Regions from separate parts of the Micromonospora carbonacea subsp. aurantiaca genome, predicted to be linked through region 3. Evidence: riboswitches for the same ligand, from Rfam matches in the RefSeq annotation. Region 3 holds a riboswitch; each other region holds the start of a gene.

Region 1 (7,062 bases), 3.3 Mb from region 3:
GCCCGGCGCGGGGCTCACCGTGGCCGCCGTCGCCGCGCGGTGGGGCTTCGTCCACCTCGGCCGGTTCGCCACCGAGTACCGCCGGGCCTACGGGCAGCCGCCCAGCCGGACCCTGCGGGGCTGACGGACGGCGCGGACCCTGGCCCGTCGGCCGCGCCGGTCGCCGGGCGGGGGAGGAACCGCCCCGGCGTGCCGTTGCGCGGCCCGCGCGCGCCGAGTAGCTAGGCTCCCTCGTGACCGAGGGGTGTGAATCAATGACGTACGGTAGTCATGGCCCGCCGGTGCTCACCCGGTTCTCGACCAGCGATCCGGCCGAGGCGGCGCACGTCTTCGAGACCGCGTACGGCCGCAGCGTGCGGCTGGCCGCCGTGCCGACCGGGCTTCCGTTGCGACACGACCGGTGGAACGCCGGCGCGTTCTGCATCGACGACATCAGCATCTCCCTGGACCTGCGGGTGCAGGCGGAACCACTCGGGTACGTCCTGCTCGCCGCCCCCCGCCGGGGGTGCTTCGGGCACCGGTGCGACGGGGTCGACGAGCTGATCGGGCCCGGCGAGGTCGGCGTGCTCTACCAGCCCGACCTGCCCGGCTCCTCGTGGTCCAGCGACCTGGACGTGACCTCCGTCCTGCTGGACCTCTCGCTGTTCGACCAGGTCGCCCGCGTCGACCCGGACCGCCCGCTGACACCCCTGCGGTTCGCCAGCTTCCGGTCGGTCTGCGCCGATGCCCAGTGGCGGTGGCGGCAGACCGTCCGGTACGCGGAGTCCGTCATCGCCGCCGGTGGCGCGCCGGGCGCGTCGCCGCTCGTGCTCGGCGGCCTCGGCCGCCTGCTCGCCGCGGCGACGCTCGCCGCGTTCCCCAGCAACGCCGTCGTGGCGGACCGGCCGTGCGACCGGGCCGACGCCCACGCGGGGACCCTGCGCCGGGCGATCGCCTTCATCGAGTCCGCCGCCGGGACCGACATCGGTCTCGTCGACATCGCCCGCGCCGCCGCCACCACCCCCCGCGCGGTGCAGCTCGCGTTCCGCAGTCAGCTCGGCACGACCCCCCTGGCCTACCTGCGCCGGGTGCGGCTCGATCTGGCCCGTCGGGACCTGACCCGGGCCGTGCCCGGCGACGGCGTCTCGGTGGCCGCGGTCGCCGCCCGCTGGGGATTCGCCGACCCGCGCCGCTTCGCCGCCCGCTATCTCGCCACGTACGGGGAGCTGCCCGGCCGGACGCTGCGCCGCTGACGCGGGTTAGCATCGCCGGCGGCACGATCATGCGAGGTGCCCCGCCTGCGCGGGGAGAATCGGGAAGCCGGTGCGAATCCGGCACGGGCCCGCCGCGGTGACCGGGGAGCCACCGTCCACGCGCGAGGAGCGCAGCCACTGGCCGTGCGGCTGGGAAGGCGGACGGGCAGGCGTCGATCCGGGAGTCCGAAGACCGGCCTCGCGTCGACCGCCCACCCGTCGAGGTGGGCCGAGCGCAGCGGGAGCCTGCCTGTGGAACTCTACGACGCCATCCGCCGCCGCCGGGACGTCCGGGCCCAGTTCACCGGGGAGCCGGTGCCGGCCGACGCCCTGCACCGGATCCTCGTCGCCGCGCACGCCGCGCCCAGCGTCGGCTACTCGCAGCCGTGGGACTTCGTCCTGGTCCGGGATCCCGCCGTCCGCCGCCGGTTCCACCGGCACGTGCAGGTCGAGCGGGCCGCCTTCGCCGCCACCCTGGACGGCGCGGCGGCCGAACGGTTCGCGCGTATCAAGATCGACGGGGTGCTGGAGTCGACGTTGTCGGTCGTCGTCACCTACGACCCGCAGCGCGGCGGCCCGGCCGTGCTCGGTCGGCACGCCATCGCCGATGCCGGCCTCTACTCGGTCTGCCTGGCCATCCAGAACCTCTGGCTCGCCGCCACCGCCGAGGGGCTGGGCGTCGGGTGGGTCTCCTTCTACCGGGAGCCGTTCCTCGCCGAGCTGCTGGGCGTGCCGGCCGGCATCCGGCCGGTGGCCTGGCTCTGCGTCGGGCCGGTGACGCATCTGGAGGCCGTGCCCGACCTGGAGCGGCACGGGTGGCGGCGGGGCCGGCCCCTCGCCGAGGCGGTGCACCACGACCGCTGGGCGCGGCGGGCGGCTGACCGACCGAACAGCTAATTCAGGTACGTCTATGCGGCGGCTAGGCTGACGTCGCCCTGAGTCATCGCTTAGCTACGTCGGGAGGAGTTCCATGCGTACCACCGTCAAGGTCCTGGCCGCATCCGCCCTCGCCACCCTGGGTCTGGCCGCCGCCGCCACCCCGGCGCTCGCCGCCGCCCCGGCGCCCTTCTGCGAGTCCGGCGCGTCGCAGTTCTACTGCGACGCCAGCAGCACCGGCACGACGACGTGGACCGTCACCTGGTACTCCGGCAGCGTCGGCACCTTCACGACCGCCGGGTCGACCCTCTTCGCCACCTGCCCGGCCAGCAACCTCGGCCACCCCGTACGGGCCAGCTACAGCTACTTCGACGGCAGCGCCACCCAGTACAGCGGGACCACCCAGTTCATCTGCCGCAGCGGCCCCTGGCAGTAGCCGGGCCCCGTCCGGCGTACGCGTGGACCCGCGTACGCCGGACAGCCGCCGCGACTGCCCGGTTTGCGACCGCTTCTGCCGGGAAGTCGGACGGAATGCGGGCACTCTTGACGAAACTCGAACAGGCCTCGACGCTGGACCGGACCGGTGACCGGCTGCAACGCGCCGTCCAGGCCACCCTGCGCCCGCAGCGGGTCCGTGACCTGCTGCACGGCGTCTTCATCGGTCATCCGCTGCACCCGGCACTGGTGCAGGTGCCGGTCGGCTCCTGGATCAGCGCGGCCGTGCTCGACCTGATGCCCGGCCAGCGCCGGGCGGCCACCGCCCTGGTCGGGCTGGGCACCGTCAGCGCCCTCCCCGCGGCGATCGCCGGCCTCAACGACTGGGCGGCCCTCTCCCGGGAGCAGCGCCGCGTCGGACTGGTGCACGCCGCCGCCAACGCCGTCGGCCTGACCCTGTACGCGGGTTCGCTGGCGGCCCGGCTGCGCGGGCGGCACGGCACGGGGCGGGCGCTGGCGTACCTCGGGCTGGGCGCGGCGAGCGCGGGGGCGTACCTCGGCGGGCACCTCGCGTACAAGCAGGGGGCGCAGGTCAACCAGAGCATCTCCGAGCTGCACCGGATCGGCGAGGGCTGGCACCCGCTGGCGGACATGGCCAACCTGCCGCAACGGAAGCTGGTCACCCGCGAGGTCGACGACGTCTCGGTGATCCTCTACCGGCACGGCGACGAGGTCACGGTGATGCTGGAGCGCTGCCCGCACCAGAGCGGCCCGCTCGGCGAGGGCGACGTCACCGAGATCGACGGGCACGCCTGCGTCGTCTGCCCGTGGCACGGGAGCGCGTTCCGGCTCAACGGGGGCGAGGTCATGCACGGGCCGTCCGGTAACGACCAGCAGATCCTGCCGACCCGGGTGGTCGACGGGGTCCTGGAGGCCCGGCTGCCCTGAGCCCGGGTTCGGTGGCCCGCGCCGCGCCGCGCCTTGGGCCGCGCCGCGCCGGGCTCCGGGCCGCGCTGCGGGCCGCGCCGCGCCCGGCGGGACCGCCGCCATGTCGGCGACATGGCGGTTTCCCTCGCGCCGGATACCCCCATGTCGGCGACATGAAGTCGATCAAGGATCCCGCCTGGCTCCGCCCGGCTCGGTCCGCCCGGTCCGCGCCGGCCCGCCCGGTCCGCGCCGGCTGGGGTCAGTCCCGGCGGTGCCGTCCGGTGACGAGGGCCCGCGCGCTGTTGGTGGCCCGGACGACCGCCGGCCGGCGGCGCAGCCCGAGAACCGCCCCGATCTGCGCCCCGACGATGCTGGCGACGGCGAGCACCGCCGAGACGGCGAGCGGCCGGTTCACCTGGTCGCCCGCGCCCGCCCGGGACGCTCCGGCGGCCATCGCCGGCTGGGGGCCGGAGGGCGGCTGGGCGACCTGCTGGGTGCCGTGTGACGAGCCGTCCGACGACGAACCGGCGGGCGGCTGGGCGGTGGAGGGGCCGGGGGCGGGGCGGGTGGCCCGTGGCGAGGTGGGCGAGGGCGGGATGGGCGAGGGCTGCGCCGCACCCGGCGCGTCGGCGGCGGGCGGGGTGCCGGGGGCCGACGGCGGCCGGGGGGTGGCCGTACCGCCGGGGGTGGGCGTCGTGGGCCGGACCACCAGCTTCCCGGTGGCGTGCCGGCGGGCCCCGGCGTCGTGGACGCCGTCGGGCAGCGTGATCAGCTGCCCGGGGCGGATGCGGTCCGGGTCGCCCAGCCGGTTGAGCTTCGCCACGTCCCGGTAGCGGTCGAAGTCGTCGAGGTAGCGCTCGGCGACCTCGCCCAGGTAGTCGCCCTTCGCCACCCGGTACACCGCCGGCTCCGCCTCCTGCCGGAGCCCGGCCGCCGCGGCGGCCGGCGGCGTCGCGGCCCGCGCGTCGACCACCGGCAGCGCGGCGACCGGGCGGGCCGCCGGCGCCCCGGCGACGACGGCGGCGGGTGCGGCGGCGGGGTACGGGCCGGACAGCACGGTGGCCGCGCTGGCGGCGGCCGGGCTCGCCGCGATGATCAGGGCCACCGAACCGACCAACGCCGCTGCGGCGCGCTGCTGCCGGCTCATGCCGGGCAGCCGGGGCGCCGGCCGGCGCAGCGTCTGCGCGCCCAGCTCCACGAGCACGGAGAAGGCGAAGGTGATCCAGCCGAACCAGCCGACCAGGGCCAGCGCCCGCAGGAAGAGCTGGCCGTCGTCGCGGCTGGTCAGCGTGGTGCCGACCTCGGCGAGGGTGGGCAGGTGATCGGGCAGCGGGTTCCCGGCGAACGCGATCAGCGCCACCGGCCCCCCGACCAGCACGGCGATCAGCACGACCAGCGCGCCGAACCCGGTGAGTACCTGCCCGACCCGCCGTGCGGCGGAGCGACCCGGTGCGGCCATGGCGTGCCTTCCCTTCCTAGGGGCCCTCGGTGAGGGCGCGTGCGGTGGCCTCGCCGGAGACGGTGACGTCCGCGCCGAAGCCGAAGAAGCCGAGCAGGTAGCGGTCGTAGGTGACGGTGACCTGTACGCGGATGAGCTTCTCCCCGTCGACGACGGGGAACTCGACGCTGTGGTCGGTGGCGCCGGCCGCGGCGAGGTAACTCGTCACCGCCGCCCTGGCCGCCGCCTCGTCGATCTCCTTGCGGCCGCCCTGGATGGCCTTCGCCCGGTCGATGGACTGGCCGCCGGTGCGGGCCGCCTCGGCGGCCAGGTTGTCGGCCAGTTGCCGGGAGCGCAACTGCCCGGCGCCGTCGAAGGCCAGGCCGATGATCGCGAGGACGCCGATCATCGCCGCCGCCAGGAACAGGCTGACCCGGCCGTCGTCGCCGCGCCACCGACGCCCCGCCCCGGCGGCGCGGGTGGAGCCCGCACCCTCGCCCCGGTCTTCGGCTGGGGCGGGGTGCGCGGCCGCACCGGGGACGCGGGCGGTCACGACCGGCTCCGGTAGCGGTCCAGCGGGGAGGTGAAGCTGGCCGAGATCGTCCGGCTGGCCGCCATGTCGGGCAGCAGCGCCAGGTCGATGTCGGTGAAGGAGACGGTGCAGGTGACCTGCACCGTCACGGCGGCCGTCGTGCCGGGGCCGCTGTCGAACGCCTCGGCGAAGCTGGTCGGCGAGCCGCCCACCGAGCCGCGCAGGGTGAGCGAGGGCTGGCCGGCGCAGTTGGCCCGCTGCCAGTCGAGTTGGCTCTGCGCGGCGGTCAGGGCCTGCTCGCGGGCTGTCTCGGCGTCCCGGGAGATGGACGCGGCGCGGGCGGCGTCGTGCGCGGCCGACTGGACCGCCTCCTGCGCGATCGCGGTACGCCCGGCGACGCCGGCCAGCACCATCAGCCCGATGAACGCCGGGGCGAGGACGGCCACCTCGATGGCGACCGAGCCGCGCTCGGCTGCGGGGCGACGGCGGCGGCTCATCCGGTCGTCCACCGTTCGATCGTGCCGTGCGCGGTCTGGCGCACCGGGAAGCTGACGCCGGGGATGACCGACAACGAGTCCCCGCTGACCGTGCAGGTCACCTCGGCGACGCCGGTGACGCAGGCGGGCCCCGGCTGGTCCCAGCCGACCAGCCAGTCCCCGGCGGCGGTGAGGAAGTCGACCGCCCGCGCCTCGCCGGCCCCGGCGGGGGCCTCGTACAGGCGCTGGGCGTTGACCGCGCTCTGCGCGGCGTTGAGCGCGGTGGCGCGGGCGACGAACCAGGCGGCGACCTGGATCGAGGCGAACAGCAGCACGAGGATCGCCGGCATCACCACCGCCAGCTCCACCGGGTTGGCCCCCCGGTCGGCCCCGCCGCCGGCGAGCCGCCGTCGGACCGCCCGGCCGAGCCGTACGCCGTCGGCGAGCCGCCGCGGGGCCCGCCGGTCGAGGCCGGCCCCTGGCCGGGGTGGCCCGTGGCGGCGCAGGCCGGCGGGCCGGTCGGCGGGTGCCGACCGGCTCCGGTCCACGAAGGCGGGACGATGGGTCACTACGGTGCCGTCGGGGCCTGGTGGTCGGGGATGTTGCTCATCCAGTCGTTGGCCTTGGCCAGGGCGAAGCCGGTGACGGCGATCGCCACGGCGACCAGCCCAAAGATGATCACCGCGGTCGGGACAGGGCTGTCGCCCCGCTCGCCGTCGCGGCGCAGCTCGGCCAGCCGTGTCGTCAGCGCGACGTGCAGGTAGGTGATGAGGTGCATGGCGTGCTCCTTCGGAGGGGGAGGGGTTTCACAACCGGGCGAGGAACGGATAGACGGCGAAGCCGAGCAGCACGAAGACCAGCAGGGAGCCCGGAATGTCCAGCCGGCTGGTGACGCCCTCGGCGCGGGCCAGGTTGTCGGTGCGGATCTGGTCGCGCAGGGAGTCGGCCCGGCTGCGCAGCGTCTCGTGCACCTGCGCGCCCTCGCTGCCCGACGAGCGCATGATCGCCCCGACGTCGCCCAGCTCCGGGATGCCGATCCGGTCGGCCAGCTCGCGCAGCTCGTCCCACGGCGAGTGCATCTGCATCTGGGCGATCCGCAGCGACTCCCGGATCCGGTCGAAGACCCAGCCGTCGCAGACCGCCGCG
Region 2 (7,062 bases), 1.0 Mb from region 3:
ACGAAGCCGCCGAGGGTCCTCTTCGCGAAGGGCTCGTAGGGCGCCGGGACCAGTCCCTCCAGCGAGGCGGTGAGGTCGATGTTGTTCGTCGCCCCGGCGGCGAAGTTCGTCGTCAGGCAGGCCCCCGGCTCGACGGTCCTGGCCCGCACGCCGAACTCCGCGAGCTCCAGGGCGAGGGACGCGGTGAACCCCTCGATGGCCATCTTGCTGGCCTTGTAGACGGCCGAGAGCGCCATGTGGCCGAGCACCACGCTGGAGGTCACGTTGACCACCACCCCGGACCCGCGCTCGCGGAACTGCGGCAGCACCGCCTGGGTGGTCGCCATCACCCCGAAGGTGTTGGTCTCGAAGATCTCCCGGACCCGGGCCATGGGGGTGCCCTCGAAGACGCCGATCAGCCCGACGCCGGCGTTGTTGACCAGGGCGTCGACGGGCCCCGCCGCGGCGAACGCGGCGGTGATCGTGTCGGGCCTGGTCACGTCGAGCTCCAGGACGCGGAGCCGGTCCGACTCGGGCAGGACGTCCGCGCGCGGCGTCCGCATGGTGGCGATGACGTTCCACCCCTGCGCGAGGAAGTGCCGGGCGGTCTCCCGCCCGTATCCGGAGGAGGCACCGGTGATGAGGATCGTCTGCATGGCGTGAATGCTCCTGTCGCCCGTTCGGATGGTTGCCGCACCAATGCTGTGCGGTGGCCGGGGGAGTCACATCTGTCATTCGACTTCCCGATCCGGCCGCCGCCGGGGCGGGCGACTCAGGCGTCGCCCCGGCGGCTGGGGCCCGGCTACGACGGGAGGGCGCCGATCTGCTGCATGATGGTCAGCCGGTCGGGCGACACCCAGAACTCCGCGATCTTGCCGGCCTCGACGCGCATGACGCCGATGCCGACCGCCGAGACCCGCCGCCCGCTGGCGGGCACGCCCATGAGCTCCCCGTCGTGGGTGCCCTCGTACCGGCAGCGCAGCGCCACGAGGTCCCCGTCGGCGATCAGCTCGACGAGGGGGTGGCGCAGGTCGGGCATGCCGGCGAAGAACGCGTCACCGAACTCCTTCACCCCCTGCCGGTCCATCGACGGCAGCCCGGCCGGGTGGAACCGGTAGTCGTCGGTGCACAGGTGCAGCGGGGTCGTCCGGCCGCGGTCGAGCTCCTGGAAGTAGTCGCGGACGATCCGCTTGTTCTCCTCGGACATGGGTGGTCCTCTCGGTCGAGGGGTCGGGATGGTGACGAGCCGGGGCGGGCCCCGCCGCGACGGCTCGCCGGTCAGTCTCGTGTGGCCGGCGGCGCGCGGCGTCTGTCATCCGACTGCATCTCGCCCTGCCGGCCGCCCGCGGTTCCGGCGTTCCGCTCACCCGTCGCGGTGGTGGGGTCACGCTGCGCGGCGACTCGCCCGACACATCATCTGGTGTTGCCATCTTCGCCTTGCGCCCATATATGGTGTCACCCGTAGCTGGTTCGGCCGCCGCTCCACGGTGGTCGAGGCAAGAGGGAACCCGGTGCGAATCCGGGGCTGCCCCGCAGCGGTGAGTGGGAACGACCGCCGTCAACGAAGCACTGGGCCCGGCCGGGCCTGGGAAGCGACGGCCAGTAGGCACCGAGCACGACGCCCGCGAGTCCGAAGACCTGCCAGCGTGCCGCACGCGTCGCGTGCGGCGGTCGAAGGCCGCGTGGGACGGCCGACGCCATCAGCCGGGCAGCGGCGGCGAAGCGCGCCGTCGCGGGTGCCCGGCGGCGTCCTCCCGCGCGCCCTCGACCTCGGGGACGGGCTTGAGGAGGGCGAACATGGGCGCGACGCGGGAGCTGGCGGGGCCGGGGCAACGCCGGCACGTCATGCAGGTCCGGAAGCGGGACGGCGACACCGAGCCGGTGGACGTCAACAAGATCGTCGAGGCGGTGCAGCGCTGGGTCGCCGACCTGGACGAGGTCGATCCGTTGCGGGTGGCGACGAGGACGATCAGCGGCCTGTACGACGGGGCGACCACCGCCGAGCTGGACAAGCTGTCGATCCAGACGGCGGCGGAGCTGATCGGCGAGGAGCCGCAGTACTCGAAGCTGGCGGCGCGGCTGCTGGCCGCGTACGTGGCCGAGGAGGTCCGCGGGCAGCAGGTGGACAGCTTCAGCCAGTCCATCCGGTACGCCCACGGCCTCGGCCTGATCGGCGACGACACGGCCGCGTTCGTGGCCGCCCACGCCCGCGAGCTGGACGACGCCGTCGACCCGGCCGGTGACCTGCGGTTCGAGTACTTCGGCCTGCGCACCGTCGCCGACCGCTACCTGCTGCGGCACCCGCAGACCCGGCTGGTGGTGGAGACGCCGCAGTACTGGCTGCTGCGGGTGGCCTGCGGGCTGTCGCAGACGCCGGGGGAGGCGGTCGACTTCTACCGGCTGATGTCCAGCCTGGCGTACCTGCCCAGCTCGCCGACGCTGTTCAACTCCGGCACCCGGCACACCCAGATGTCGTCGTGCTTCCTGGTCGACTCGCCGCGCGACGAACTCGACTCGATCTACGAGCGCTACCACCAGGTCGCGAAGCTGTCGAAGTTCTCCGGCGGTATCGGCATCTCCTGGTCGCGGGTGCGGGGCCGCGGCGCGCTGATCCGGGGCACCAACGGCAGGTCGAACGGGATCGTGCCGTTCCTCAAGACCCTCGACGCCGGGGTGGCGGCGGTCAACCAGGGCGGCCGGCGCAAGGGCGCTGCCTGCGTCTACCTGGAGCCGTGGCACCCGGACGTCGAGGAGTTCCTGGAGCTGCGGGACAACACCGGCGAGGAGTCCCGGCGCACCCACAACCTGAACCTGGCCAACTGGATCCCGGACGAGTTCATGCGCCGGGTCGAGGCCGACGGCGACTGGTCGCTGATCGACCCGTCCGACGCCCCCGAGCTGCCCGACCTCTACGGCGAGGCGTTCGACTCCGCGTACCGGGCGGCGGAGAAGAAGGCCGTCCGCACCGTCCGGGCCCGCGACCTGTACGGGCGGATGATGCGCACGCTCGCGCAGACCGGCAACGGGTGGATGACGTTCAAGGACGCGTCCAACCGGCTGTCCAACCAGACCGGCGAGCCGGGCAACGTGATCCACCTGTCGAACCTGTGCACCGAGATCCTGGAGGTCAACGACGACGCCGAGACGGCCGTGTGCAACCTCGGCTCGGTCAACCTGGGCGCGCACGTCGGGGCCGACGGCGTCGACTGGGACCGGCTGCGCGCGACGGTCCGCACGGCGGTGGTGTTCCTCGACCGGGTCATCGACATCAACTACTACCCGGCGGCGCAGGCGGCGGCGTCGAACCCGCGCTGGCGGCCGGTCGGGCTCGGGCTGATGGGCTGGCAGGACGCGCTGTTCACCCTGCGCCTGCCGTTCGACTCGCCCGAGGCCCGCGAGCTGTCGACCCGGGTGCAGGAGGAGATCCTGCTGACCGCCCTGGAGACCTCCGCCGGGCTCGCCGAACGGTTCGGACCGCACCCGGCGTACGACCGGACCCGGGCCGCCCGCGGCGAGCTGCACCCGGACCTGTGGGGCGCGGAGGTCACCCAGACGGCGCGGTGGGCCGCGCTGCGCGCGCGGATCGCCGCGCACGGCCTGCGCAACTCGCTGCTGGTCGCGATCGCGCCGACCGCCACCATCGCCTCGATCGCCGGCTGCTACGAGTGCATCGAGCCGCAGGTGTCCAACCTGTTCAAACGCGAGACCATGTCCGGCGAGTTCCTCCAGGTCAACACGTACCTGGTCCGTGAGCTGAAGGAGCGCGGGCTGTGGACCCCGGCGGTCCGCGAGCGGATCAAGCGCGACGAGGGCTCGGTGCAGGGCGTCACCGAGCTGCCCGAGGCGGTGCGGAGCCTGTTCCGCACGGCGTGGGAGCTGCCGCAACGCGCGCTGATCGACCTGGCCGCCGCCCGCGCCCCGTACATCGACCAGTCGCAGTCGCTCAACCTGTTCCTGAGCGCGCCGACCATCGGCAAGCTCTCCTCGATGTACCTGTACGCCTGGAAGGCCGGGCTCAAGACCACCTACTACCTGCGGTCGCGTCCCGCGACCCGGATCCAGCAGGCCACCGTCGCGGTCGCCCCGGCCACCGGGCCGGTCGTCGCGGTGAGCGCCGACGAGGCGCTGGCCTGCTCCCTGGAGAACCCCGAGAGCTGCGAGGCGTGCCAGTGACCACCGTTTCCGAACCCCACCCTGCCGCCGGCGAGCGGCACCTGCTGCTCGACCCCGGGATGGACCTGACCCTGCGGCCGATGCGCTACCCCCGGTTCTTCGACCGGTTCAAGGACGCGATCAGGAACACCTGGACCGTCGAGGAGGTCGACCTGCACTCCGACCTCGCCGACCTCGCCCGGCTCTCCCCGGCGGAGCAGCACCTGGTGTCCCGGCTGGTCGCGTTCTTCGCCACCGGCGACACCATCGTCGCCAACAACCTCGTGCTCAACCTCTACCAGCACGTCAACTCCCCGGAGGGCCGGCTCTACCTGTCCCGGCAGCTGTTCGAGGAGGCGGTGCACGTCCAGTTCTACCTGAACCTGCTGGACACCTACGTGCCCGACGAGCGGGAACGGTTCGCCGCGTTCGCGGCGGTGGAGAACATCCCGTCGATCGCCCGCAAGGCCGAGTTCTGCTACAAGTGGATCAACTCGATCCACGCGCTGCGGGAGCTGCGGACGCGGGACGACCGGCGGGCGTTCCTGCTCAACCTCATCTGCTTCGCCGCCTGCATCGAGGGGCTGTTCTTCTACGGCGCCTTCGCCTACGTGTACTTCCTGCGTTCCCGGGGGCTGCTGCACGGGCTGGCCTCCGGCACCAACTGGGTGTTCCGCGACGAGTCGATGCACATGGCGTTCGCCTTCGACGTGGTGGACACCGTGCGCGCCGAGGAGCCGGAGCTGTTCGACGCGGAGCTGGCGCGGCAGGTGCGGCAGATGCTGACCGAGGCCGTGGAGTGCGAGGTGCAGTTCGCCGCCGACCTGCTGGAGCAGGGCGTGTCCGGGCTGTCGCTGGCCGACATGCGCGAGTATCTCCAGCACGTGGCCGACCGGCGGCTGGCCACGCTCGGCATCGAGCCGATCTACCACAGCCGCAACCCGTTCGCGTTCATGGAGTTGCAGGACGTGCAGGAACTGTCGAACTTCTTCGAACGGCGGGTCTCGGCCTACCAGATCGGGGTGACCGGGACGGTGGGCTTCGACGAGGACTTCTGACCCGGCGGCTGCGCCGGCCGACCCCGGTCGCGGGGCGGGATCGGGTCGGCGTAGGCGCCGGGCGGCCCGGAGCGGAGCCTGCCGTTCGGGTACGGCCACCCGTTGGGCGTGCAGCCGTGCAGCCCGAGCGTCTGCTGCTGCATCACCGGCGCGGGGCGGCCCCGCCCGGGGCACAGCTGGTGGCCCATGCCGAGCCGGTGGCCGACCTCGTGGTTGACCAGGTACCGACGGTAGTGGGCGAGGTCCGTGCCGAAGCCGGGCGCTCCCTTGACCCAGCGGGCGACGTTGAGGACCACCCGGTCGCCGTTGCGGCAGGAGGTGTAGCCGTCCGGGTCGTCCTGGCAGAGCAGGTCGCGGGTGTCCGGGGTCGCCAGGTGGACGGTGAAGTCGGCCCGCTGACCGGGGCCGACCCGGCGCAGCCGCCACGTCCCGCCCGCGGTCCAGCCCTGCGGGTCGGAGAGGATCCGGGTGACCTCGGCGGCGAATTCCGCCACGGGGACGCCCCGGATGTCGCGCTCGACCGCCACCCGGTAGCGCAGCAGCCGGCCCCGCCCCGCTCCCGGGGCCACCTCGCCGGCGGCGAAGTCCCACCGGTTGCCGCCCCCGGCGGGATAGCTGACGGGCGGGGCGGGCGGCGGCGCGGGGGGCGCGGCGGCGGCCGGCGCGCCCCCGGAGGACACGGGGGCCGGCGGGGCCGGCGCGGCGGGGGCGGGCGCGCAGCCGGCCAGCAGCACGGCCGCCAGCGTCACGGCCGACGACGTGGCGGCAGCCCTGCGGGCGAGCGCGGCGGGCGGGTGCGGAACCATGGTCCTCCTTCGGCCGGTGCCCCGGTCGGGGCACGCGGCAGAGGGGACGGGCGGCCGGCGGCGAAAGTTGGTCCGCCGACGGCTCAACCTTTCCGGGGCGTCACCCGTCGGAGGAGGGCGTGAGGCAGATGAGAGACGGCGATGGCCAGAGGTGACCCGGAGTTCGTCGAGTTCGTCCAGGCGGCCTCCGGGCGGCTGGCGCACGCGGCGTTCCTGCTGACCGGTGACCATCACCAGGCCGAGGACGCCACGCAGACTGCCCTGGTCCGCACCTACGCCTCGTGGGCGCGGGTGCGCCGCGACGACCCCTACGCGTACACGCGACAGGTGATGGTCAACCACATCATCGACAACTGGCGGCGGCCGATCCGGGAGCAGCCCACCGACGAGTTGCCGCACCGGCAGCGGGGCGACGTCGCGGAGGAGGTGACCGCCCGGCGGCTCCTCCAGGTGGCCCTCGGCACGCTCACCGCGCGGGAGCGGGCGATCGTGGTGCTGCGCTACCTGTTCGACCTCCCGGAGCAGCAGGTCGCCCGCGAGCTCGGGGTCTCGCTGGGCACGGTCAAGAGCACCAGTTCCCGCGCCCTGGAGAAGCTGCGGCAGACCCTGGTCGAGGCGCCGACTCCCCCTGGAGGAAGCCGATGAACGAGGCAGACCGCCTCCGCGCGGCCATGCGCAGCACGGAGCGGGGCCGGGGGGACCGGTTCGACGTCGAGGCGATCATGCGGGAGGGCCGTCGGCTGCGTCGCCGCCGGGCGGCGCGCAGCGGGGCGGTCATGCTCGCCGTCGTGGCGGCGATCGTCGGGACCACGGTCGCGCTCCGGCGGGCCGAGCCGCCGCCATGGGGGGCCGAGCCGGCCGCGACCGCGCCGGTGACCCCATCGGCGACCCCATCGGCGACCCCGCCGACCGATCGGACGCCCGCCGCCACGGATCCGCCCAGCAGGCAGGCGCTCGGTGAGATCGTCCGGACCGGGATCCGGTACGGCGACGACGAGCGGGTGCTCTACTTCACCCCGGTCGCCGTGCCCGACGCGCCGGGCGTGACGATGGGGCTCGTCGCCGGC
Region 3 (7,062 bases):
ACGGCGGGGCACCGACCAGGCGTCCGCGTCGCGCGCCCCCGCGAGGCCGTGGGCCCGGCCGACCAGGTCGCACCAGTCGGCGTTGTCCCGCGCCGCCACCGCCCGCCACGCCGCCACCGGGGGAGTGTACGGGGAGGCGGGCCGGGTCAGCTTCCTCACATCCCGCGTCCAGCAGGCTGCCAGGCGGGGATGCTCCACTGGAGGGCGCGCCGAGGAGAGGAGCCGGGCATGGGCTGGTTCAGCCGCCGCCGACCTGTCGCCGACGGGATCCCGACGAAGCTCGACCGCGAGGCGACGCCGGACGACCTGGCCGCCCTGGAGGAGTTCGTCCGCAGCCGCCGGGGCGTGGAGTTCTACCTGGAGCCGGAGACCACCGCGACCGACACCACCGTGATGGCGATAGCCCACGACGGGGAGTGGATCCGGCGGCGGACCGGGTCGCCGCGGGCCGCCGCGAAGATCGCCCAGCGGCACGCCGTGCCGTTGTACGAGGCCGCGCGGACCGGGTACCCGGAGCGGATGCGGGCCTGGAACCGGGCGCACCCGGAGCGCCGGGCGCGCTGACCCCGGGCGCCGTCGGCCCGCCGCACCGAGTCGCTCAGCGCACGTGCGCGGCGATGGCGCGGGCGCAGTCGAGCGACTCGGTGCGGCCGGTGTCGACCTCGACGTCGTAGCGGACCCCCTCGTGCACGGTCTCGGCCTGCGCCGCCGCCATCCCGATCACCCGGTCGCCCCGGGCGATCTCCCGGGCCGCCGCGACGGCCGGGGGACACCGCACGCCGGCCCACAGCACCTCGACGTCGGCCAGGTAGCCGCCGAGCCGCTCCTGGGAGGCGCCGCCGCCGAGGAAGACCTCGTCCAGGATGATCCGCGCCCCGGCGTCCGCCATCGCGGCGATGCCGACCAGCCAGGCGTGCTGCACGGCGAGGAAGTCCCCGCCGACGTCGACCTCGCCGTGCGGGCCGAAGCTCAGCCCGGCGGGGCTGCCCAGCAGGGCCGGCGGCAGCCGGTCGATCAGGTCGTCCACGCCGAAACTGATCCACGGGTGCGGCAGGACGCGCTGGAGGCACCGGACGATCGCGGACTTGCCCGAGCTGGAGCCGCCGTTGAGCACGATGACCTGCGTCGCCACTGATCGGATTCCCTTCGGGCAAGTCCCGTCCCGCGCCGGCGGGCGATGATCGGAATCAGCCTAGCCAGCCCGGGGGCGGGCGGCGGGGAAATGCGCGCGGAACGGCCCGCATCCATCGGCGTACGACATTTGCTTTCGCCGCATCCGATTCCCGATGCAATTGTCAGGCATCGATGTCGTTAGGGGAGTGGGGTGGCCGGGAGTCCGGCGTTGACCGGCGGCGGTCGGGTGTGGCAGCATTCGCGGCCTGACGGCAGTGAAGGAAGCCGGTGCGATTCCGGCGCGGTCCCGCCACTGTCACCGGGGAGCGATCCCCCCTCGTGAGTCACGGCCGTGTGTCTGCGGTTGGAAGGCCGGGGGAGAGCGTCGATCCGGAAGCCAGGATACTTCGGCCGTCGGAGCGACCCCAGGGCGTGGACACCCGAGGAGGACCCGATGACGCACGGCGTCTCGCACATCGACGATCATCGTCGCCGCCTGCTGGCGCGCGGCAGCCTGCCCGCGCCCCGTCGCCGCACCTGAGCCCGAGCCCCGCGTACCGCGCCACGCTGCGCCCCCGGCGCCCCGGCCCGCGCCGGTGAGCCGGCCGCAGGCCCGCCGTACCCGCTGAACCCGCGCCCACGCCTGCCCGCAGGCGGCCTGCCCGCCGCCCCGTGCGTCACTCTCCGGAGCCCTCCGTGCGCATCCTGCTGCTGTCCACCGCCGACACCGACCTGCTCGCCGCCCGGGCCAGCGGCGTCGGCTACCGGCTGGCCAACCCCGCCCGGGTCGCCGCCGACGCCGTGCCGGCGCTGCTCGACGGCGTCGACCTCGCCGTCGTACGGCTGCTCGGGGGCCGGCAGGCGTGGCCGGACGGCCTCGCGGCCGTGCTCGGCTCCGGGGTGCCGACGGTCGTCCTCGGCGGCGAGGCGGTGCCCGACGCGGAGCTGATGGCCGCGTCCACCGTGGCCTCCGGGGTGGCCACCGGGGCCCTGGCGTACCTGGTCGAGGGCGGGCCGGGCAACCTCGCCGAGCTGGCCCGGTTCCTCTCCGACACGGTGCTGCTCACCGGCGCGGGCTTCGCCCCGCCCGCGCCCACCCCCGGGCACGGCGTCCACGGCGAGCGGCCCGTCAAGCCCGAGCGGCCGACGGTCGGGATCGTCTTCTACCGGGCGCACGCCCTCGCCGGGAACACCGCCTTCGTCGACGCCCTCGCCGACGCCGTCGACGCCGCCGGGGCGAACCCCCTGCCGGTCTTCTGCGGCTCGCTGCGCGGGCTGGCCCCCGGCGACGGGCCGCTGGAGCTGTTCGCCCGCTGCGACGCCCTCGTCGTCACCGTGCTGGCCGCGGGCGGGACGGTGGCCGCCGACGCCTCCGCCGGGGGCGACGACGCCTGGGACGTCGGCGCGCTCGCCGCCCTCGACGTGCCGATCGTGCAGGCGCTCTGCCTCACCAGCACCCGCGACCAGTGGGCCGGCAGCGACGCCGGGCTGTCCCCGCTGGACGCCGCCATGCAGGTGGCCATCCCCGAGTTCGACGGCCGGATCGTCACCGTGCCGTTCTCGTTCAAGCGGATCGACGCCGACGGGCTGTCGGTCTACGAGCCCGACCCCGAGCGGGCCGCCCGGGTCGCCGGGATCGCCGCGCGCCAGGCCCGGCTGCGGCACGTGCCGCACGCCGACAAGCGGCTGGCGATCGTGCTCAGCTCCTACCCGACGAAGCACTCCCGGGTCGGCAACGCCGTCGGCCTGGACACCCCCGCCTCGGCGGTGCGGCTGCTCGCCGCGCTCGCCGACGCCGGCTACCACCTCGGCGACCGGCCGGTGCCCGACGACGGGGACGCGCTCATCCACGCCCTGATCGCCGCCGGCGGCCACGACGTGGAGTGGCTCACCCCCGAGCAGCTCGCCGCCGCCGACGCCCGGGTGCCGCAGGCAAGCTACCGGCGCTGGTTCGACGCGCTCCCGGCCGGGCTGCGCGGGCGGATCCGCGAGCACTGGGGCGAGCCCCCCGGCGAGCTGTACGTCGACGACGGGCACGTGGTGCTCGCCGGCCTGCGGCTGGGCAACGTGCTGCTGGCGATCCAGCCGCCGCGCGGCTTCGGCGAGAACCCGATCGCCATCTACCACGACCCCGACCTGCCGCCCAGCCACCACTACCTCGCCGCGTACCGCTGGCTGGCCGCGCCCGAGGCGGACGGCGGGTTCGGCGCGGACGCCGTGGTGCACCTCGGCAAGCACGGGACCCTGGAGTGGCTGCCCGGCAAGGGCCTCGGCCTGGCCGCCGACTGCGCCCCCGACGCCGTCCTCGGCGACCTGCCGCTGGTGTACCCGTTCATCGTCAACGACCCCGGCGAGGGCACCCAGGCCAAGCGCCGCGCCCACGCCGTCGTCGTCGACCACCTCGTGCCGCCGATGGCCCGCGCCGAGACGTACGGCGACCTGGCGAAACTCGAACAGCTCCTCGACGAGTACGCCACCGTGCAGGCCCTCGACCCGGCGAAGGTCCCGACGGTGCGGGCGCAGATCTGGGACCTGGTGCGCGCCGCCGAGCTGCACCACGACCTGCACACCGCCGACATGCCCGCCGCCGACGACTTCGACGACTTCGTGCTGCACCTCGACGGGTACCTGTGCGAGGTCAAGGACGTGCAGATCCGCGACGGCCTGCACGTCCTCGGCGGCGCGCCCACCGGCGAGGCGCGGGTCAACCTGGTCCTCGCCGTGCTGCGCGCCCCCCAGGTGTGGGGCGGGGTGCGCGCCCTGCCCGGCCTGCGCCAGGCGCTCGCCGCCGCGTACGGCCTCGACGAGGCCGCCCTGCTCGCCGAGCCGGGACGGCGCATCGCCGTGCCGAAGGAGCTGACCGACGTGGCCGACGGCCCCGCCGGCACCGCCGCCGACGCCGTCGACCTGATCGAGGGGCTGGCCCGCCGCCTCGTCGCCAACCTGGAGGCCACCGGCTGGGCCGCCGACGCCGACGCGAACACCAGCACCGGCACCGGTATCGACGCCGACGCCAGCGCCGACCGGGTCGACGCCGTCGTCGCGGAGGTCACCGGCCGGGCGATCCCCGACGCCGCCGACGTGCTGCGCTTCGCCGCCCGCGAGGTGGTGCCCCGGCTGGCGCGCACCACCGACGAGGTCGGCCGGGTGCTCGGCGCGCTCGACGGCCGGTTCGTGCCGCCCGGCCCGTCCGGCTCGCCCACCCGGGGCCTGGTCAACGTGCTGCCCACCGGCCGCAACTTCTACTCCGTCGACCCGAAGGCGATCCCCAGCCGCAACGCCTGGGACGTCGGCGTGGCCCTCGCGGACTCGCTGCTGGCCCGCCACCTCGCCGACACCGGCGCCTACCCCCGCTCGGTGGGGCTCACCGTCTGGGGCACCAGCGCCATGCGCACCCAGGGCGACGACGTCGCCGAGGTGCTCGCCCTGCTCGGCTGCCGCCCCACCTGGGACGACCGGTCCCGCCGGGTCACCGGCGTCGAGGTGGTGCCGCTCGCCGAGCTGGGCCGGCCCCGCGTCGACGTCACCGTCCGCATCTCGGGGTTCTTCCGCGACGCGTTCCCGCACGTCGTCGCGCTGATCGACGACGCGGTGCGCCGGGTCGCCGCCCTCGACGAGCCGGCGCGGGACAACTACGTCGCCGCGCACGTCGCCGCCGACCTCGCCGAGCACGGCGACGAGCGCCGGGCCACCGCCCGCGTCTTCGGCTCCAAACCGGGGGCGTACGGGGCGGGGCTGCTGCCGCTGATCGACGCCCGCAACTGGCGCAGCGACGCGGACCTCGCCGAGGTGTACGCCGTCTGGGGAGGCTACGCGTACGGCCCCGGCCTGGACGGGCGGGAGGCCCGCGCCGACATGGAACGCTCCTTCGCCCGCATCGCCGTGGCGGTGAAGAACCAGGACACCCGCGAGCACGACATCGTCGACTCCGACGACTACTTCCAGTACCACGGCGGGATGGTGGCGATGGTGCGCCACCTCACCGGCGTCGCCCCCGCCGCGTACGTGGGGGACTCGGCGATGCCGCACGACGTGCGCACCCGCACCCTCGGCGAGGAGACCCGGCGGGTGTTCCGGGCCCGGGTGGTGAACCCGAAGTGGATCGCCGCGATGCGCCGGCACGGCTACAAGGGCGCGTTCGAGCTGGCCGCCACCGTGGACTACCTGTTCGGCTACGACGCCACCGCCGGCGTCGTCGACGACTGGATGTACGAGCGCCTCGCCGCCGAGTACGTCTTCGACGACACCACCCGGGCGTTCCTGGAGCAGTCCAACCCGTGGGCGCTGCGCGGCATCACCGAGCGGCTGCTGGAGGCCGCCGAGCGGGGGATGTGGGCCGCCCCGCAGCCGGCCACCCTCGACCGGCTCCGCGAGACGTACCTGGCCAGCGAGGGCGACCTGGAGGACCGGCAATGAGCGCGTTTCCCTTCTCCGCCGTGCTCGGCATGGCCGACATGCGCCTCGCGCTGCTGCTCAACGCCGTCTGCCCGGCCATCGGCGGGGTCCTCGTGCGGGGCGAGAAGGGCACCGCGAAGTCCACCGCCGTGCGGGCCCTGGCCGCCCTGCTGCCGCCCGTCGACCAGGTCGCCGGCTGCCGGTTCGCCTGCGACCCGGCGACGCCGGACCCGTCCTGCCCCGACGGCCCGCACCCGGGCCCGCCCGACGGCCCGCACCCCGCCGGCGCGGCGGGTCCGGGCCGCGCCGCCGCGCCCGTCGAGCGTCGCCCGGCCCGCCTGGTCGAGCTGCCCGTCGGCGCCGCCGAGGACCGGGTGGTCGGCTCGCTGGACCTGGAGCGGGCCCTCGCCGAGGGGGTACGCGCCTTCGAGCCCGGCCTGCTCGCCGCCGCCCACCGGGGCGTGCTCTACGTCGACGAGGTCAACCTGCTGCACGACCACCTCGTCGACCTGCTCCTCGACGCCGCCGCGATGGGCCGCAACCACGTCGAGCGGGAGGGCGTGTCGGTCAGCCACGCGTCCCGGTTCCTGCTGGTGGGCACGATGAACCCAGAGGAGGGGGAGCTGCGCCCGCAGCTGCTGGACCGGTTCGGGCTGACCGTGGAGGTGGCCGCCAGCCGCGATCCGGCCGTGCGGGTGGAGGTGGTGCGCCGCCGGCTGGCCGCCGACGCCGACCCGGCCGGGTTCGCCGCCCGCTGGGCCGCCGCCGACGCCCAGGTGGCCCGGCGGGTCGCCGCCGCCCGGGACCGGCTCGGCCGGGTGCGGCTGCCCGACGCCGCGCTGCGCCAGATCGCCGAGGTGTGCGCCGCGTTCGACGTGGACGGGATGCGCGCCGACATCGTCACCGCCCGCGCCGCGATGGCGCACGCCGCCTGGCAGGACCGGACGGTGGTGACCGCCGAGGACGTGCGGGTCGCCGCCCGGCTTGCCCTGCCGCACCGCCGCCGCCGTGACCCGTTCGACGCCCCGGGGCTGGACGAGGACCGTCTCGACGAGGCGCTGCGGCGGGCCGCCGACGACCACCCCGACGACGACCCGCCCGCCCCCGACGGCGACGGCGACGGCCCGGACGGTGGTGGTCCCGGGGGCGGCCCGCATGGCGGCGGTGGCCCCGGGGGCGGTGGCGGTCCCGACGGGAGTGGCCCGGACGGCGGTGGTCCGGCGGGAGGCGACGGCCCCGGGAACGGGACGACGGCTGGCGGCTCGGCGAGCGGCTGGCACGACGGCGACGGCACAGCCAGGTCGACCGCCGACACCAGGGCTCCCGGAGAGCCCGGGGACCAGCCCACAGCCCAGTGCGGGAACCCGCCCGCCGACCAGCCGGTCGACCGACCCGGGGACGGCGGCGGCGGGCGGCAGCGGGTGGCCGTACCCCGGACGGGGTTGACGGCCCGGCTGCTCACCGCGCCCGGCGTCGGCGACGGGGTGCCCGGCCGGCGGTCGCGGGCCCGCACCGGCCGGGGCCGCACCACCGGGGCGCGGACCCCGCGCACCG

The links. Region 3 has a riboswitch for cobalamin ahead of cobN (cobaltochelatase subunit CobN). Riboswitches for the same ligand answer to the same signal wherever they lie in the genome.
Region 1: another riboswitch for cobalamin. It lies ahead of bluB (5,6-dimethylbenzimidazole synthase); the one in region 3 lies ahead of cobN (cobaltochelatase subunit CobN).
Region 2: another riboswitch for cobalamin. It lies ahead of HDA31_RS11020 (ribonucleoside-diphosphate reductase subunit alpha); the one in region 3 lies ahead of cobN (cobaltochelatase subunit CobN).

What each region holds. Positions count from the first base shown of each region.
Region 1 covers NZ_JACHMZ010000001.1:6,860,865-6,867,926, reverse strand. Annotated here, with positions in the region: gene HDA31_RS28800 (AraC family transcriptional regulator) at 1-124, shown strand, start outside; gene HDA31_RS28795 (helix-turn-helix domain-containing protein) at 255-1,232, shown strand; cobalamin riboswitch at 1,250-1,448, shown strand; gene bluB (5,6-dimethylbenzimidazole synthase) at 1,485-2,129, shown strand; gene HDA31_RS28785 (hypothetical protein) at 2,203-2,544, shown strand; gene HDA31_RS28780 (Rieske (2Fe-2S) protein) at 2,640-3,491, shown strand; gene HDA31_RS28775 (LysM peptidoglycan-binding domain-containing protein) at 3,730-4,929, opposite strand; gene HDA31_RS28770 (hypothetical protein) at 4,946-5,317, opposite strand; gene HDA31_RS28765 (TadE/TadG family type IV pilus assembly protein) at 5,458-5,937, opposite strand; gene HDA31_RS28760 (TadE/TadG family type IV pilus assembly protein) at 5,934-6,422, opposite strand; gene HDA31_RS28755 (hypothetical protein) at 6,485-6,694, opposite strand; gene HDA31_RS28750 (type II secretion system F family protein) at 6,723-7,062, opposite strand, start outside.
Region 2 covers NZ_JACHMZ010000001.1:2,539,832-2,546,893, forward strand. Annotated here, with positions in the region: gene HDA31_RS11010 (SDR family oxidoreductase) at 1-635, opposite strand, end outside; gene HDA31_RS11015 (ester cyclase) at 782-1,186, opposite strand; cobalamin riboswitch at 1,429-1,639, shown strand; gene HDA31_RS11020 (ribonucleoside-diphosphate reductase subunit alpha) at 1,777-4,152, shown strand; gene HDA31_RS11025 (ribonucleotide-diphosphate reductase subunit beta) at 4,149-5,189, shown strand; gene HDA31_RS11030 (DUF3152 domain-containing protein) at 5,141-5,995, opposite strand; gene HDA31_RS11035 (SigE family RNA polymerase sigma factor) at 6,137-6,640, shown strand; gene HDA31_RS11040 (hypothetical protein) at 6,637-7,062, shown strand, end outside.
Region 3 covers NZ_JACHMZ010000001.1:3,574,173-3,581,234, reverse strand. Annotated here, with positions in the region: gene HDA31_RS15340 (hypothetical protein) at 1-117, opposite strand, end outside; gene HDA31_RS15335 (hypothetical protein) at 229-564, shown strand; gene cpt (chloramphenicol phosphotransferase CPT) at 599-1,132, opposite strand; cobalamin riboswitch at 1,392-1,521, shown strand; gene cobN (cobaltochelatase subunit CobN) at 1,810-5,529, shown strand; gene HDA31_RS15320 (VWA domain-containing protein) at 5,526-7,062, shown strand, end outside.